3 regions of the Intrasporangium mesophilum genome follow, and region 3 is predicted to be linked to each of the others. Evidence: riboswitches for the same ligand, from Rfam matches in the RefSeq annotation. Region 3 holds a riboswitch; each other region holds the start of a gene.
What was found. A riboswitch is a leader RNA that binds a small molecule or an ion and turns the genes downstream of it on or off. The one in region 3 is predicted to bind S-adenosylmethionine.
Positions count from the first base shown of each region.

Region 1: linked by a shared signal. The riboswitch ahead of ACYVLP_RS10985 (aminotransferase class V-fold PLP-dependent enzyme) and the one ahead of ACYVLP_RS08530 (LLM class flavin-dependent oxidoreductase) in region 3 are both predicted to bind S-adenosylmethionine.
Region 2: linked by a shared signal. The riboswitch ahead of ACYVLP_RS22435 (bifunctional o-acetylhomoserine/o-acetylserine sulfhydrylase) and the one ahead of ACYVLP_RS08530 (LLM class flavin-dependent oxidoreductase) in region 3 are both predicted to bind S-adenosylmethionine.

Region 1 is NZ_BAAGRF010000012.1:52,677-57,843, reverse strand. It holds gene ACYVLP_RS10990 (ATP-binding cassette domain-containing protein) at 1-2,233, shown strand, start outside; SAM riboswitch class IV at 2,618-2,746, shown strand; gene ACYVLP_RS10985 (aminotransferase class V-fold PLP-dependent enzyme) at 2,784-4,169, shown strand; gene ACYVLP_RS10980 (endonuclease/exonuclease/phosphatase family protein) at 4,261-5,167, opposite strand, start outside.
Region 2 is NZ_BAAGRF010000029.1:566,014-571,180, forward strand. It holds gene ACYVLP_RS22425 (DUF6541 family protein) at 1-1,576, shown strand, start outside; gene ACYVLP_RS22430 (acyl-CoA dehydrogenase family protein) at 1,599-2,762, opposite strand; SAM riboswitch class IV at 2,888-3,001, shown strand; gene ACYVLP_RS22435 (bifunctional o-acetylhomoserine/o-acetylserine sulfhydrylase) at 3,092-4,411, shown strand; gene ACYVLP_RS22440 (hypothetical protein) at 4,487-5,167, opposite strand, start outside.
Region 3 is NZ_BAAGRF010000009.1:230,516-235,682, forward strand. It holds gene helR (RNA polymerase recycling motor ATPase HelR) at 1-1,124, shown strand, start outside; gene ACYVLP_RS08530 (LLM class flavin-dependent oxidoreductase) at 1,138-2,091, opposite strand; SAM riboswitch class IV at 2,138-2,250, opposite strand; gene ACYVLP_RS08535 (VOC family protein) at 2,503-2,937, shown strand; gene ACYVLP_RS08540 (Ppx/GppA phosphatase family protein) at 3,080-4,576, shown strand; gene ACYVLP_RS08545 (MmcQ/YjbR family DNA-binding protein) at 4,726-5,145, shown strand; gene ACYVLP_RS08550 (MarR family winged helix-turn-helix transcriptional regulator) at 5,160-5,167, opposite strand, start outside.

The DNA of each region.
Region 1 (5,167 bases), on a different contig from region 3:
GTCCGGGAAGAGCTCGCTCGTGTTCGACACGATCGCCGCTGAGTCCCAGCGGATGATCAACGAGACCTACAGCGCTTTCGTCCAGGGGTTCATGCCGACCCTGTCCCGGCCCGACGTCGACGTGCTCGACGGGCTGACGACGGCGATCATCGTGGACCAGGAACGGATGGGGTCCAACCCTCGCTCCACCGTCGGAACCGTCACCGACGCGAACGCCATGCTCCGGATCCTGTTCAGCCGTCTCGGAAAGCCCCACATCGGGTCGCCGCAGGCCTACTCGTTCAACGTCGCCTCGATCTCCGGGGCCGGAGCGGTCACCATCGAGCGGGGCGGCTCGACGACGAAGGAGCGGCGCAGCTTCAGCATCACCGGCGGCATGTGTCCCCGCTGCGAGGGCATGGGCAACGTGACGGACTTCGACCTGACCGCGCTCTACGACGAGTCCAGGTCGCTCAACGAGGGCGCCCTGACGATCCCGGGCTACAGCATGGACGGCTGGTACGGCCGCATCTTCCGCGGCAGCGGCTTCTTCGACCCGGACAAGCCGATCCGCAAGTACACCAAGAGGGAGCTGCACGACCTGCTCTACAAGGAGCCGACCAAGATCAAGGTCGAGGGGATCAACCTCACCTACGAGGGGCTCGTCCCGAAGATCCAGAAGTCGATGCTGTCCAAGGACGTCGACTCGCTCCAGCCGCACATCCGCGCCTTCGTCGAGCGGGCGGTGACCTTCACGACCTGTCCCGAGTGCGAGGGAACCCGCCTGAGCAAGGCGGCCCGGTCCTCGAAGATCGCGGGCATCAGCATCGCCGACGCGTGCGCCATGCAGATCAGCGACCTCGCCGACTGGGTGCGCGCACTGCAGGAGCCGTCAGTGGCCCCGCTGCTGACCGCGCTTCGTGACGCCCTCGAGTCGTTCGTCGAGATGGGTCTGGGCTACCTCAGCCTCGATCGTTCGTCGGGCACGCTGTCCGGCGGAGAAGCCCAGCGCACCAAGATGATCCGGCACCTGGGGTCCTCGCTCACCGACGTCACGTATGTCTTCGACGAGCCGACGATCGGCCTGCACCCCCATGACATCCAGCGCATGAACGGCCTGCTGCTGCAGCTGCGCGACAAGGGCAACACGGTGCTCGTGGTGGAGCACAAGCCCGAGGCCATCGCCATCGCCGACCACGTCGTCGACCTCGGGCCCGGCGCGGGCACGGCCGGCGGCGAGGTGGTCTTCGAGGGGACCGTCGACGGGCTTCGCGGGAGCGACACGATCACCGGGCGACACCTCGACGACCGCGCCAGGCTCAAGCCGTCCGTCCGGACCTCGTCCGGAGCCCTCGAGGTGCGCGGCGCGAGCACGCACAACCTGCGGGACGTCGACGTCGACCTTCCGCTCGGCGTGCTTGTCGTCATCACCGGCGTGGCGGGCTCCGGCAAGAGCTCGCTGGTGCGCGGCTCGGTTGCGGGCCGCGACGGCGTGGTGGTCGTCGACCAGGGAGCGATCCGCGGATCTCGCCGCAGCAATCCCGCCACGTACACCGGGCTGCTCGAGCCGATCCGGAAGGCCTTCGCCAAGGCCAACGGGGTCAAGCCGGCGCTGTTCAGCGCCAACTCCGAGGGCGCGTGCCCGACGTGCAACGGCGCCGGGGTGATCTACACCGACCTGGCGATGATGGCCGGAGTCGCCGTCGTGTGCGAGGAGTGCGGAGGCAAGCGGTTCCAGGCCCAGGTGCTCGAGTACACCTTCGGCGGCAAGGACATCAGCGAGGTCCTGGCCATGCCCGTCGCCGAGGCCGTCGAGTTCTTCGCCGACAGCGAGGCCAAGATCCCTCCGGCGCACCAGATCCTGCGCCGGTTGGACGACGTCGGGCTGGGTTACCTCAGCCTCGGCCAGCCCCTCACCACGCTGTCCGGCGGCGAGCGTCAGCGGCTCAAGCTGGCGACGCAGATGGCCGAGAAGGGCGACGTCTACGTGCTCGACGAGCCGACGAGCGGTCTGCACCTGGCCGACGTCGAGCAGCTGCTCGGGCTCCTCGACCGGCTGGTCGACTCCGGCAAGTCCGTCATCGTCATCGAGCACCACCAGGCCGTCATGGCGCATGCCGACTGGGTCATCGACCTCGGCCCGGGCGCTGGCCACGACGGCGGCCGGGTCGTCTTCGAGGGTTCTCCCGCCGAGCTCGTGGCGTCGCAGGGCACGCTCACGGGCGAGCACCTCGCGGCATACGTCGGGGGGTGACCTCACCCCGGCGGGAGGCCACGCGACCGTGGAGCGCGACGTCCTTCCCACCCCCGCCTCTCGTCGAGTGAGCGCCCAGTCCCACCAGCCACACGACCACACACACGCCCCGACCTCAACGCAGGTCGAGTGAGCGCTCAGTCCCAGCAGCCCCGTCGAACCGAGTGGCCAGAGTGGCCAGAGGGACGAGCTGCTCACTGGACGTGAGGGTGGAGTCCGCCGGCCAGACGCGCGACGGACAGGGCGACAGGAGGGCGGGACAGGAGGGCGCGACAGGAGCGCTCGACAGGAGAGCACGACGCGGGGCGGCACGGTGTCTCAGATGGCGACACCTCCGGACCGACGGGTGGACAGGCCTCCGGCGGGCCCCCTATCGTCGTGCCAGGTCAAGAGTGTCAGCGACAAGCCCCGGCTCGCTGGCCAGCAACCCTCCTCCGCGGTGGGGTGCTCCGGGTGACGACCTGGCCGTTCCTCGTGGTGTTCGTGACATGCGAGGGCCGGCAAGCGCGGGCCTGCATCCGGTGGGTCCCTCAGACCCAGGAGCAGTCTCATGTCCGTTCTCCCTACCACCGCACTCTGTGGCGGCGCGCCGGCGCCGGTCGTGCGCACGCGGGCCCTGCACGTCGTGCCGGAGGCGAACACGCTGCCGAGCGTCGTCGGCGCCGGCCTGCGCGTCCCCACCCTGAGGGGCGAGGTCACCTACGCCAACCTCGACCACGCCGCCTCGACCCCGGCCCTGACCGAGGTCAAGGCTGCGGTCGACCGGGCGCTGGAGACGTACTCCTCCGTCCACCGCGGCGCCGGGTTCGCCTCCCGCCTGACGAGCGCGTGGTACGAGCAGGCCCGCTCCGAGGTGGCCGAGTTCGTCGGGGCCCGAGCGGACGACATCGTCGTCTTCACCCGCACGACCACGGACTCCTGGTCGGTGCTGTCCAGGGCCCTGCCGGGCCGCACGACCGTGTTCGTCTTCGGGACCGAGCACCACTCGACGCTGCTTCCGTGGGGCCGCTTCCGCACGGTCCGGCTTCCGGTCCCGGAGTCGGTCGAGGACGCCCACGCGCTGCTCGACGAGGCACTCTCGGAGCACCCATCGCGTCACCGGCTCGTGGTCATCGCGGCCGCGTCCAACGTGACCGGCGAGGTCTGGCCCGTCGAGCGGTTCGCGCGGCTCGCCCACGACCACGGGGCACGCATCGCCGTCGATGCCGCGCAGCTGTCCGCGCACCGCACCATCGACCTCGCCGCCTGGGATGCCGACTACGTCGCGTTCTCCGGCCACAAGACGTACGCCCCCTACGGCGCCGGCGTCCTCGCGGGCCGGTCCGACTGGCTCGACGCCGGCACGCCGTACCTGTTCGGCGGGGGCGCCACCCGTGCCGTCACCGAGGAGGGCACGACGTGGGCGGTCGGCCCGGCCCGCCATGAGGGCGGCAGCCCGAACGTCATCGGTGCCATCGCCCTCGCCGCGGCGTGCGCGACGATCCGCCAACACCGAGCCGCGATCGAGGCTCACGAGGAGCAGCTCCTGTCACGCCTGCGGGACGGCCTGGAGGACGTGCCCGGCGTCGAGGTGCTCCACATCTTCGATGATGAGCACGACCGGGTCGGCGTCGTGGCCTTCACCGTCGACGGCTTCGACTCCTCCCTCGTGTCGCAGGTGCTCTCCGTCGAGCACGGGATCGGTGTGCGTGACGGCAAGTTCTGCGCGCACCTGCTCGTCGATGAGCTCCTCGACGACCCCTGGGGCGAGCAGCCGGCTACCGCCGTCCGCGCCAGCATCGGGCTGGGCAGCACGGCGGAGGGCGTCGAGCGCCTCGTCACGGCGGTCCGCCGGCTGGTCGAGCAGGGCCCGGTCTCGTCCTGGTCGCACACCGAGGCGGGCTGGGTGCTCGACGGCGACGACCCGCGCGACATCGAGGTCGACCGGCCCTGGTGAGGCGCGGACCAGCGCGTCCTCGGCAACGTGGGAGGCGTGGGACGACGCGCTCACTCGACCAGTTCGGGACGGCGCGGCCCCCCGGCGGCGGTCAGCCGGCTTTCCGGAGGGCGTAGCTCGCCCACACGGCCGCGTGGTCGGCCCGGTTGTACGCAATCTCACCGGCGTCGACGAGGGTGAGCCCCCGGCTCAGCACGTGGTCGATCTGGACGTAGGGCGGCATACGGCTGTCGGAGTAGGGCCAGGTGCGCACCCAGCCCTGACCAGCCTCCCGCTGGGCGTCCATCAGCCCGGTCGCGAGGTCACGGAAGACCGGATGGCCGAAGGCCGCGTTGAAGTCACCGGCGATGAGCACCGGCTCGCTGCCCTGCTGCGCGTCCTTCCAGGCGTCGAGGCGCTGCAGGCCGGCGTGCCACTGGTCCGTCGCGCCGCGCAGCGGAGCCATCGGGTGCGCCACCTTGAGGCGCACCCGGCCTTCGGCGACAGTCACGTCGACCTCGGGCTGCGCGCTCGGCGTCGCCTCGACGGCAGGGTCGGTCCCGGCGCTGCGCAGGCTCAGCGGGTAGCGCGAGAGGATCATCGTGCCGGTGTAGGTGTCCGCCCGAGGCGTTCCGACCCGCTGCGTGAAGTAAGCGGTCGCGCCGTCGTCGTCGAGACCCTGGATGGCGTCCGGCGTGGCCTCCGTGAGCACGAGCACGTCGACGCTGTGGTAGCGCACGGCGTCCATCAGCTGCAGCGGGTTCGCCTGCCCGAAGCGCAGGTTCGCTGCCATGACCGTGAGGTCGCGGTCCGCCTTGGGCGACGCATGGGACCGGTACGTCGGCACGGCCATCGCCATCGCGACCGTGAGCGCCGCGACGACCGGCACCACCATCCACCACCGCCGCAGCAGCAGGGTCGCGGCTGTCAGCAGGATGAGCCCGACGACCACGAACGGGGCGCCGGACTGGATGACCACCACGAGGTATGCCGTCGAGTCCAGCCAGCGCAGCGCGCCC
Region 2 (5,167 bases), on a different contig from region 3:
TCAGCAGCCCGACACCGTGTTCCACCTCGCGGACATCCAGTGGATGCTGCGGGAGGGGACGATCTCCTCGCTGCAGGCCGGCAAGTACCAGACCCCGGACTGGTCGGGCTTCTACCCCTCGGCGTTCCACGGCCTGACGGCCACGGTCACGCTGCTCACCGGCGCGTCGGTCCCCGTGTCCGCCTCGGGCGTGGTGCTCGTCATCGTCGGCCTCGTCTGGCCCCTGGGGTGCATCGCCCTGTCGTTCACGGTGCTGGGCCTGCGGCCCGGCGTGGCGCTCGCGACCGGACTGACCAGCGTCGCCTTCGGGGCCTTCCCGTACCTCCTGATGGGCTACGGCGTGCTCTGGCCCGCCGTGCTCGGGCAGGCCCTCGTCCCAGCGTCGCTCGCCGCGTTCGTGGCCCTCGTGGGCGTGCAGTCCGCGCCGCCGTATGCCGTCGCGGGCCGTTGGCGCGCCGCCCTCCTCGTGCTGGTGGCCGTGCTGGCGCTCGCGACGGCGCATCCCAACGCGCTCATCGTCTTCGGGCTGTTCGCCGCCCTCGTCGTCGGGGGCCGGGTCGTCCGGTCGGCCTGGAGCCTGCGGGTGCATCGTCCATGGCTCGCGGTCGGCATGGTGGCCGGCTTCGGGCTCGCCGTGGTGCTCGCCCTGCTCGCGTCCCGGGCGCTGCGGAGCCAGTCGATGTTCGAGGTGGGCCGCTTCGGACCCGGCCGTTCTGCGCCTCAGGTCTGGGAGTACGTGCTGCTGTTCGCAGCGGACGGCGTGCAGGTGCTCCCGGTCCTCACTGCACTGGCGGTTGTCGGGTGCGTGGTCCTGGTGAAGCTCCACCCAGGAGCGCGCTGGTGCGTCGCGGCGCTCGTCCTCTCCCTCGTCCTGCTCTGGCTCAACATCGCGGTCGACAACGGCCTCGTGCGCGCCCTCACCTGGCCCTGGTACAACGACACCCCACGCATCGAGACCATCGTCATCCTGCCCGCCGTGGTGGCGTCGTCCGCCGCTCTGGTGTGGCTGGGCGACCTCGTGTCCGGGCTGCTGGCCCGGCGGGTCCGGAGCGTCGTGACCCGGCGCGAGGCTGCGGCGGTGGGCGCCGTCGCCGTGCTCGGAGCCACGACCATCCTCTACGTCGGCGCCCACCAGGAGGTGCTGCGACCGTACTTCCACCCGTCGGCCGACCGGTCGTGGGTCACCGACGACGAGCTGGTCGCGCTCCGGGAGCTGTCGGCGTCACTGCCCCCGGATGCCGTCGTCGCCGCAAACCCGTGGAACGGTGCGACGTACCTCTACGTCGTCAGTGGGCGTCGCCTCCTCGTACCGACCGAGAAGACGAACTACCCCGGCGACATCTCCCTTTTGTCCTTGCGTCTCGACGCCGTCGGCGCCGACCCGGAGGTCTGCGCGGCCGCGCAGCGGCACCAGGTGGACTGGGCCGTCACCGGCGGCGAGGCGGCGCACCCGGTGCTCAAGGTGACGCTGGACGAGTACCGGGGGGTCGACGCGGTGGACAGGTCACCCGCCTGGCAGAAGGTCCGCTCAGCGGGGCCCTACACCCTCTACCGGCGGATCTCCTGCGCCGAGTGAGCAGCAGCCGTCACCGGAGCAGTCACCCGAGCAGCTGGCGGGCCATGACGATGCGCTGGACCTGGTTCGTGCCCTCGTAGATCTGCGTGATCTTCGCGTCGCGCATCATCCGCTCGAGCGGGAAGTCCCGGGTGTAGCCGGCGCCTCCGAGCAGCTGCACCGCGTCCGTCGTCACCTTCATCGCGACGTCAGAGGCGTAGCACTTCGCGGCCGCGCCGAAGAAGGGAAGGTCCTTGTCGCCGCGCTCGGACTTGGCCGCTGCGACGTAGACCATCTGGCGGGCTGCCTCGAGCTCCATCGCCATGTCGGCAAGCATGAACTGGATGCCCTGGAAGTCGGCGATCCGCTTGCCGAACTGCTTGCGGTCCTTGACGTAGGCGATGGCCTGGTCGATGGCGCCTTGGGCGATGCCGACGGCCTGCGCGCCGATGGTGACCCGGGTGTGGTCGAGGGTGCGCAGCGCCAGCTTGAGCCCGTCGCCCACGACGCCGACCACGCGGTCGCCGGGGATACGGACGTTGTCGAAGTGCAGCTCACGCGTCGGGCTGCCCTTGATGCCGAGCTTGCGCTCCTTCTCGCCGAACGTGAACCCCTGGTCTGACTTCTCGAGGACGAACGCCGTGACGTTGCTGCCCCGGGGACCGTCGGGGTCGGTGACGGCCAGGACCGTGTAGTACTCCGAGACACCGGCGTTGGTGATCCACGACTTCTGGCCGTTGATGACCCAGTCGTCACCGTCGGCGCGGGCCCGGCACTTCATGGCCGCGGTGTCGGAGCCGGCCTCCCGCTCGGACAGGCCATAAGAGAACGTGGTCCGGCCCTGCGCGAGGGGCGGGAGGTACGTCCGCTTGATCTCGTCGCTGCCGGCGAGGATGAGCGGCAGCGAGCCGAGCTTGTTGACGGCGGGGATGAGTGAGGAGGACGCACAGACCCTCGCCACCTCCTCGATGACGATGCAGGTCGCCAGCGCATCGGCCCCGACCCCGTCGTACTCCTCCGGAACGTGGGGCGCGAAGAAATCGGACGCGACGAGGGCGTCGTGCGCCTCCTGGGGGTAGCGCGCCTCCTCGTCGACGGAGGCGGCATACGGGGCGATCTTGTCCTCGGCGACGGCGCGGACCGCCTCCCGCAGTGCCTCGTGGTCCTCGCTGGTACGGAACAGGTCGAAGTCGGCGTTCGTGCTCACGGGCGCGATCCTACTCGCGAGTTCGATTTAGTAGGACGTCCTAGTGATCGACGCCACGCGACCGCCGTCCAGCATGAGGACGCCCCCTGCGTGGCCACCGCGAAGCGTGCCTACACTCCGCAGTAGGTCATGAGTGCCAGCGCCAAGCCCCGGCTCGCTGGCCGGCAACCCTCCAACCGCGGTGGGGTGCCCCGGGTGAGGACCTGGTCCGCGGCATCCGCCGTGGGCAAGCGCGGAGAGTTCTCTTCCGCACCGATCCGTCGGTGCCTGGGGCATGGGTGCGCCCGGTCATCGGCGACCAGACCTGTCGAACGATGGAGGAAACACCGATGACGACGAGCCCCAGCTGGTCCTTCGAGACCAAGCAGATCCATGCCGGACAGTCCGCCGACAGCGCGACGGGAGCGCGGGCCCTGCCGATCTACCAGACGACCAGCTACGTCTTCAACGACACAGACCACGCCGCAAACCTGTTCGGGCTCAAGGAGTTCGGCAACATCTACACCCGCCTCATGAACCCGACGACCGACGTCGTGGAGCAGCGGATCGCCGCCCTCGAAGGTGGAGTCGGAGCGCTGCTCGTCGCCTCGGGCCAGGCCGCCGAGACGCTCGCAGTGCTCAACATCGCCGAGGCCGGCGACCACGTCGTCGTGTCGCCGTCGCTCTACGGCGGCACGTTCAACCTCTTCAAGCACACCCTGCCGAAGTTCGGCATCGAGGTCGGCTTCGTGGAGGACCCGACCTCGATCGACTCGTGGCGGGCGGCGATCCGGCCCAACACCAAGCTGCTGTTCGGCGAGACGATCGCCAACCCGAAGTCAGAGATCCTCGACATCGAGGCCGTCGCCGCCCTCGCCCACGAGCACGGCGTGCCGCTCGTCGTCGACAACACGGTCGCGACGCCGTACCTCATCCGGCCGATCGAGTGGGGCGCGGACGTGGTGGTCCACTCGGCGACGAAGTACCTCGGCGGGCACGGCACGTCGATCGCGGGCGTCATCGTCGACGCGGGCCGCTTCGACTTCGGCGCCGACCCCGAGAAGTTCCCGAACTACAACACGCCCGAGGAGAGCTACCACGGACTCGTCTTCGCGCGTGACCTCGGCGTCGGCAGCGCCCTCGGCGCCAACCTCGCCTTCATCCTCAAGGCTCGCGTGCAGCTGCTGCGGGACCTCGGCCCGGCCGCCTCGCCGTTCAACGCCTTCCTCATCGCGCAGGGGCTCGAGACTCTGTCGCTGCGGATCGAGCGTCATGTCGAGAACGCCCACAAGGTCGCGGCATACCTCACGGAGCACGAGCAGGTGGAGCGGGTCGTCTGGGCGTCCTTGCCGGACAGCCCGTTCCACACGCTTGCGGAGAAATACACGCCGCGCGGCGCCGGCGCCGTGCTGTCGTTCGAGATCGTCGGCGGGCTCGACGCGGGCAAGAGGTTCGTCGAGGCGTTGACGCTGCACAGCCATGTCGCGAACATCGGCGACGTCCGGTCGCTCGTGATCCACCCCGCGTCGACGACCCACTCGCAGGGCCCCGACGAGGACCGCCTCGCAGCCGGCGTCACGCCCGGCCTGGTGCGCCTGTCGGTCGGGATCGAGCACATCGACGACATCCTCGCCGACCTGGAGCAGGGGTTCACTGCCGCCAAGGCGTAGCCGGGACCGTCCGACACACCACGTCACGTCACCCGGGGTCGTACGCGCTCGACGCAGCCGTGCGACCCCGGGTTGCTATGTCCGACGGCGCGTCGGAGGCACCGCACGGCGGGCCAGCCGGGCCAGGCGTGACGGCTCGGTCTGCCAGACAGAGGCTTCCAGCGGGTCCCAGGCGTATGCCGGGACGGTTCCCGGGCGCGCGAGCACCCCGTCGAGACCCGGGAGGCCGAGCGCGAGAGCCGACCACTCGAACAGCGGGCCGAGCCGCGGCACGATGATGCCGACGTCGAGCAGATGCCCGATGCTGTGCTCCGCGTCGACGTACGCCTCGAGGTCGCCCTCGAGCGGATAGCGGTCCGGCAGCACGCGCGACAGCGACAGGAAGATGCCGGTCATGCTGAGCCGCGGGTCGCCGACGAGCCGCCCACAGGGCGCTAGCCAGGCGAGCGCGAGGCGCGGGTTGGCGACGAGCGCGTGCGCGTAGAGGACCCGCACGAGGACGAGGTTGATGAAGAAGCGCTCGACCTGGCGCTCGCGGGCGGCCGTGGCCTCGTTGGCCAGGTATGCCGTCGCGATCGTCACGTTGTGCGCGCGGTACCACGACGTCGCCGTGGGCGCTCGGATGAACTCGAGCATCGCCGCGACACCCGGGGTGCGGGGCTCGCCGCTCCGGCCGAAGGCCAGGGCCCGGGCCTCGCACGTGTCGCGCAGGAGCGCCTCGTTGAGGGCGCGCCACCAGGGGCTCCCTGGCGACGG
Region 3 (5,167 bases):
TCATCGCCGACAGGCACGACGACGAGTTCGATGACGAGGACCACGAAGAGGACCATGACGAGGACCGCGACGAGAACCACGACGAGGACCATGACGACCGCACGCCGGAGCGGATGCGCGCCTCGCTGCGCCAGAACCGGGAGCTGGTGACCGCGCTCAACCGGGCGTGGCCGATGCTCGAGGCGACCGACCTCGTCGGCGACCTGTGGACGGTGCCGGCCTATCTGCGCCGCTGTGCCCCGTGGCTGACCGTCGAGGAGGTCCGCACGCTTCAGCGCGGGGACGCGCAGGCGTGGACGGTCTCCGACCTGCCGCTGCTCGACGCCGCGCGTCAGCGGCTCGGCGACGCAGAGGCCTCTGGCCGCAAGACCCGTCGCGACGCTGTCGTGTCGGCCGAGCGCGAGCAGATGGCGCGGGTGGTGGACGACCTCATCGCGTCCGACGACTCGGAGATGCACGTGATGTCGATGCTGCGCGGGCAGGACCTCGCGGACGCACTGGTCGACGAGTCGGGACTCGACAACGGCGAGCTCGACCGGCTGACAGGGCCATTCGCCCACATCGTCGTGGACGAGGCCCAGGAGCTCACCGATGCCGAGTGGCAGATGCTGCTGCTCCGGTGCCCGTCACGCAGCCTCACCATCGTCGGCGACCGCGCCCAGGCGCGGCACGGCTTCACCGAGACCTGGGGGGAGCGCCTCGGTCGGATCGGCCTCGACCGCCACACGCTCGCGTCGCTGACCATCAACTACCGGACGCCCACGGAGGTGATGGCCGAGGCCGAGCCGGTGATCCGTGCAGCCATCCCGGACGCCAATGTGCCGACCTCGATCCGCGACGGCCGAGCGCCCGTGGTGCACGCCTCTACCGCCGACCGGGACCAGCTCCTCGACGCCTGGCTCGCCACCCATGGCGAGGGAGTCGCTTGTGTCATAGGCGATTCCACGTTCGCCGCGACATCACGAGTGCGGTCGCTGACCCCGGAGCTGGCCAAGGGTCTGGAGTTCGACCTGGTCGTGCTGGTCGACCCTGAGTCGTTCGGCACCGGCATCGAAGGGGCGGTCGACCGCTACGTCTCCATGACCCGGGCGACCCAGCAGCTGGCGATCCTGACGAGCACCTGACGCATCGCGCAGCTCACGCCACCACGTGCGCGGGTCCCGTCGCCCGGCCTTCGCGTCGGGACACCTCTGCGCGGACGAGGGGGATCACGTGACGGCCGAAGTCGACTGCGTCCGTGCGGGTGTCGAGGCCCTGCACCGAGAAGACCCTGACGCCGAGGTCGTAGTAGGCGAGCAGGGTGGTCGCGACCGTGTCAGGCGTCCCGACGAGCTGAGTCCGGCCTTGTCGGGCGTCGCCTGCGAGGGTCGTGCCGGCGGCGCCTGCAGCCCTCTCCTCGGCGATCCGTGCGGTCGCCCCGATGACTGCCCGGAAGGCGACTTGGAACCGAGCACTGTCACGACCGGCGGCACCTGCGCCCGCGCGGATACCGTCGAGCTGCGCCGCCGTCGGAAGGAGACCGCCGCCTCGCAGCTCGACGGTATCCGCCGCAGCGGCCGCCGCCTCGGATGGTGTCCCGCCGGTCCTGCGCACGGTGATGCTCGGACGGGGGCTTTGTGCGGGCCTGATGCCTGGCGCTCGGCCTTCGACGCGATAGTGCCGGCCGGCGAAGCTGAACGGCTCCGAGCTGGTCCACGCAAGCTTGAGGAGTGTGAGGTACTCGCTCGTGGGCGTGGAGCCTCCCACATCAGGATGCTGGGGCGACACGTCATCGTCGTCGATGAGCAGCTCGAGGCGGCCGCCGCTGAGGTGGTCGAGGGTCGCGAAGGTCCGTGCCGCCGCGAGGGGGTGACCCGCTGCCGGCCGGTGGGCGACCACGATGTCGAGCAGCTCGGTCTGGCTGCCGACATAGGCCGCAATCATGGCCGGGTCCGCTGATCCGCGGTCATCGGCGACGAGGACCTTGTCCCACCCGTAGTCCTCGTGAGCGCGGGCAAGGCGAGCGGCCTGGTAGAGATCAAGTGAGCTCAGCTCTCCGTGGGTCTTCCCGGGCTCGACCGGGAACGCGACACCGAGGAACTCGACTGGCATTTCGGGGTCTCCTTGCCTGTGCGGGTGCAGTTGGGGACCCGGGTCGAGTCCACGCTTGCCGGCGCCGGTCGGCGACAGCCGGGTCGTCATCCGGAGCACCCCGCCGCGGAGGAGGGTTGCTGCCCAGCGAGCCGGGGCTTGGCGCTGGAGCTCTTGACCTGCGGCCACGCTACGCAGCGCGCTCAAGGCCAGTCAACGCGAGGATTGGCCCGGATTGGTCTGCTTCTGAGCGCTCGCCGTGATCGTCGAGTTGGCTCGAATTGCTTTCTGTTACAAGCGATTTAGAGGGTGGACTGCCATTGTGCGACCATCAAATTCCTATCGTTTCGCTGGGATATTGGTCGAAGGGCTTCTTGCATGGTGAGACGCCTGCCGGCGTAGCGTGATCTGGACTGATGAAAGGGAGGAGACATGGCGAACCTCGTCGTGCATTTCGAGATCCACGCATCAGAGCCGCAGCGGCTCATCGACTTCTACGGCCAGCTGCTCGGCTGGACGTTCAGTCAGTTCGGCGACATGCCGTACTGGTCCATCGACACCGGCGAGGGCTCGATGAAGATGAACGAGCCCGGCAGCGGCATCAACGGCGGACTGACCCAGCGCCAGGGCCCGGCCCCGGAGCCCGGAGCACCCGTCACGGGGTGCGACATCGTGATCGGGGTGGACGGCAACGTCGACGACGTGTTCAAGAAGGGGCTGGACCTCGGCGGCATAGAGGCGCTTCCCCTCGCGGACATGGAAGGCATCGGACGTGTCGGCTACCTGCTGGACCCTGACGGCAACGTGTTCGGGCTCATCTCGCCGGTCCTGTCCGATGGCAGGAACGTCATGGATGGCGGCGGCTGACCGGCAACACACCCGGAAACCTGCATCTCCGCACAGTTGCAACAGGGGCGAGCTGCCGACTTCCGGGTGTGTTGCCTCGCGGGTGGGCTGACGCACAATACGCTCGTCTCGCGACGCGTACGACGACGAAGGTGGTCAGACAGTGGCCGTGATCATCCCCCGCTGGGAGTGGCGGTGCTTCGGCGAGCGTTTCGGGGCCGCTGAGGCGCGCATCGACTCACTCACGCCCGACCGCGTGCAGGAGAGCGACGAGATCTACCTGCTGTCCTCGACCGGCACGGATGCCGTCAAGGTCCGTGACGAGCTGATGGACGTCAAGCACCTCGTGCAGGTGAATGCCGACGGTCTCGAGCAGTGGGTCCCCGTCATGAAGGCGGCCTTCCCGCTGACCACGGCCGATGTGAAGGAAATGCTTGCGGCGCTTGGCATTTCGTCCTCGGCGTCCAAGCTTCGCACCACGTACACCCTTGCCGACCTGATGGGCGAGGTGGTGGTCCCGAACGCCGACCTCATCGCGGTCGAGGTGCACAAGAGGCGCGTGCGGTACACCATCGGCGGCTGCATCTCGGAGGTGACCGACGTGCGTGCGGGGGATGCGTCCACGCGCACCATTGCCATCGAGTCGGAGGACGCCGAGCGAGTCGTCGCCGCCGTGCGCGACCTCGGCCTGCCGTTGCGGCCGAACGTCAGCTTCGCCAGTGGCCTCAGGCGGCTCGTCCGTTTCGGCACCGAGCGGTATGCCGTCATCGACGTGGGCACGAACTCGGTGAAGTTCCACATCGGCGAGCGTGGGGCGGACGGCGCGTGGCGCACCGTCGTGGACCGCGCGGAGACGACGCGGCTCGGCGACGGCCTGCAGGAGACGGGCCGCCTCAACCCCGAGCCGATGGCGCGAACGGTGGAGGCCGTCGCCGGCATGGCCGAGCAGGCCCGGGCGGTCGGGGCCGCGCACATCGCCGCGGTCGGGACCGCCGGGCTGCGGATCGCCCCGAACAGCGCGGACTTCATCGCGGCCGTCCGCGAGCGCTGTGGGGTGACGGTCGAGGTCATCTCGGGCGACGAGGAGACCCGGCTGGCGTACCTGGGTGCGCAGTCGGGCATCGGTGCGGCACCAGGGTCGCGGGTGGTCTTCGACACCGGTGGCGGCAGCTCGCAGTTCACCTTCGGGCACGGGGACCAGATCGACGAGCGCTTCAGCGTCGACGTCGGCGCGGTGCGGTTCACGGAGCGCTATGGCCTGGCGGGCGCGGTCACACCCGATGTGCTCAACGAGGCCCTCGACGCGATCGCGGCCGACCTCTCGCGCCTCGACGGACGGCCCGCGCCCGACGCGCTCGTCGCCATGGGCGGTGCCGTCACGAACCTCGCGGCGGTCAAGCACGGGCTCGCCCACTACGACCCCGAGGTGGTGCAGGGCACCGTGCTCGACCGGGCCGAGATCGACCGGCAGATCGAGCTCTACCGCAGCCGCGACGCCGCGGGGCGGCGCGAGGTCGTCGGCCTGCAGCCGCAGCGCGCGGACATCATCCTCGCCGGCACGTGCATCGTGCGCACCGTCCTGGCCAAGCTCGGCGTGGACTCGTTCACGGTGAGTGACCGCGGGCTGCGCCACGGCGTCCTCCTCGAGCGCTTCGCCTGACCACCGCGTGCTTGCCGACCGGTAGTGGCCGACCGGTAGTGGCTGATCGGTGGTGGCTGATCGGTGGTGGCTGATCGGTAGTGGCTGACCGGCGGCCGACGGTCCGGTGGTCCGTTCGACACGTCGTCCAGGCGCATAGGGTTTGGGTGATGGCTCGCGACCGACCCGCTCGTGCCGAGGACGTGCATGACGCCGCTCGGCGGATGCCGTTCGTCAAAGTGGTCGAGGGCAAGAAGGGCAATCTCGTCTACCAGGTCGGCGGGAAGTCGTTCGTCTTCTTCCGCACCCCGCGACCCGACGCCTTCGACCCCGACACAGGCGAACGGTGGGACGACGTCATCGTCATCTGGGTGCCCGACGAGGCCGACAAGCAGGCGCTCGTTCAGGACCGGTCGACGCCCTACTTCACCAACAGCCACTTCGAAGGGCACCCGTCCGTGCTCGTCCGTGGCAGCCGGCTGCATGAGACCACGAGGTCAGAGATCATCGAGCTCGTCGAGGACGCCTGGCTGTCCCGCGCCTCAGCGCGGCGCGCGCAGAACTGGCTGGCGAGTCACCCTGCGCCGTAAGGGTTTTCGCGCCCTCACGCGT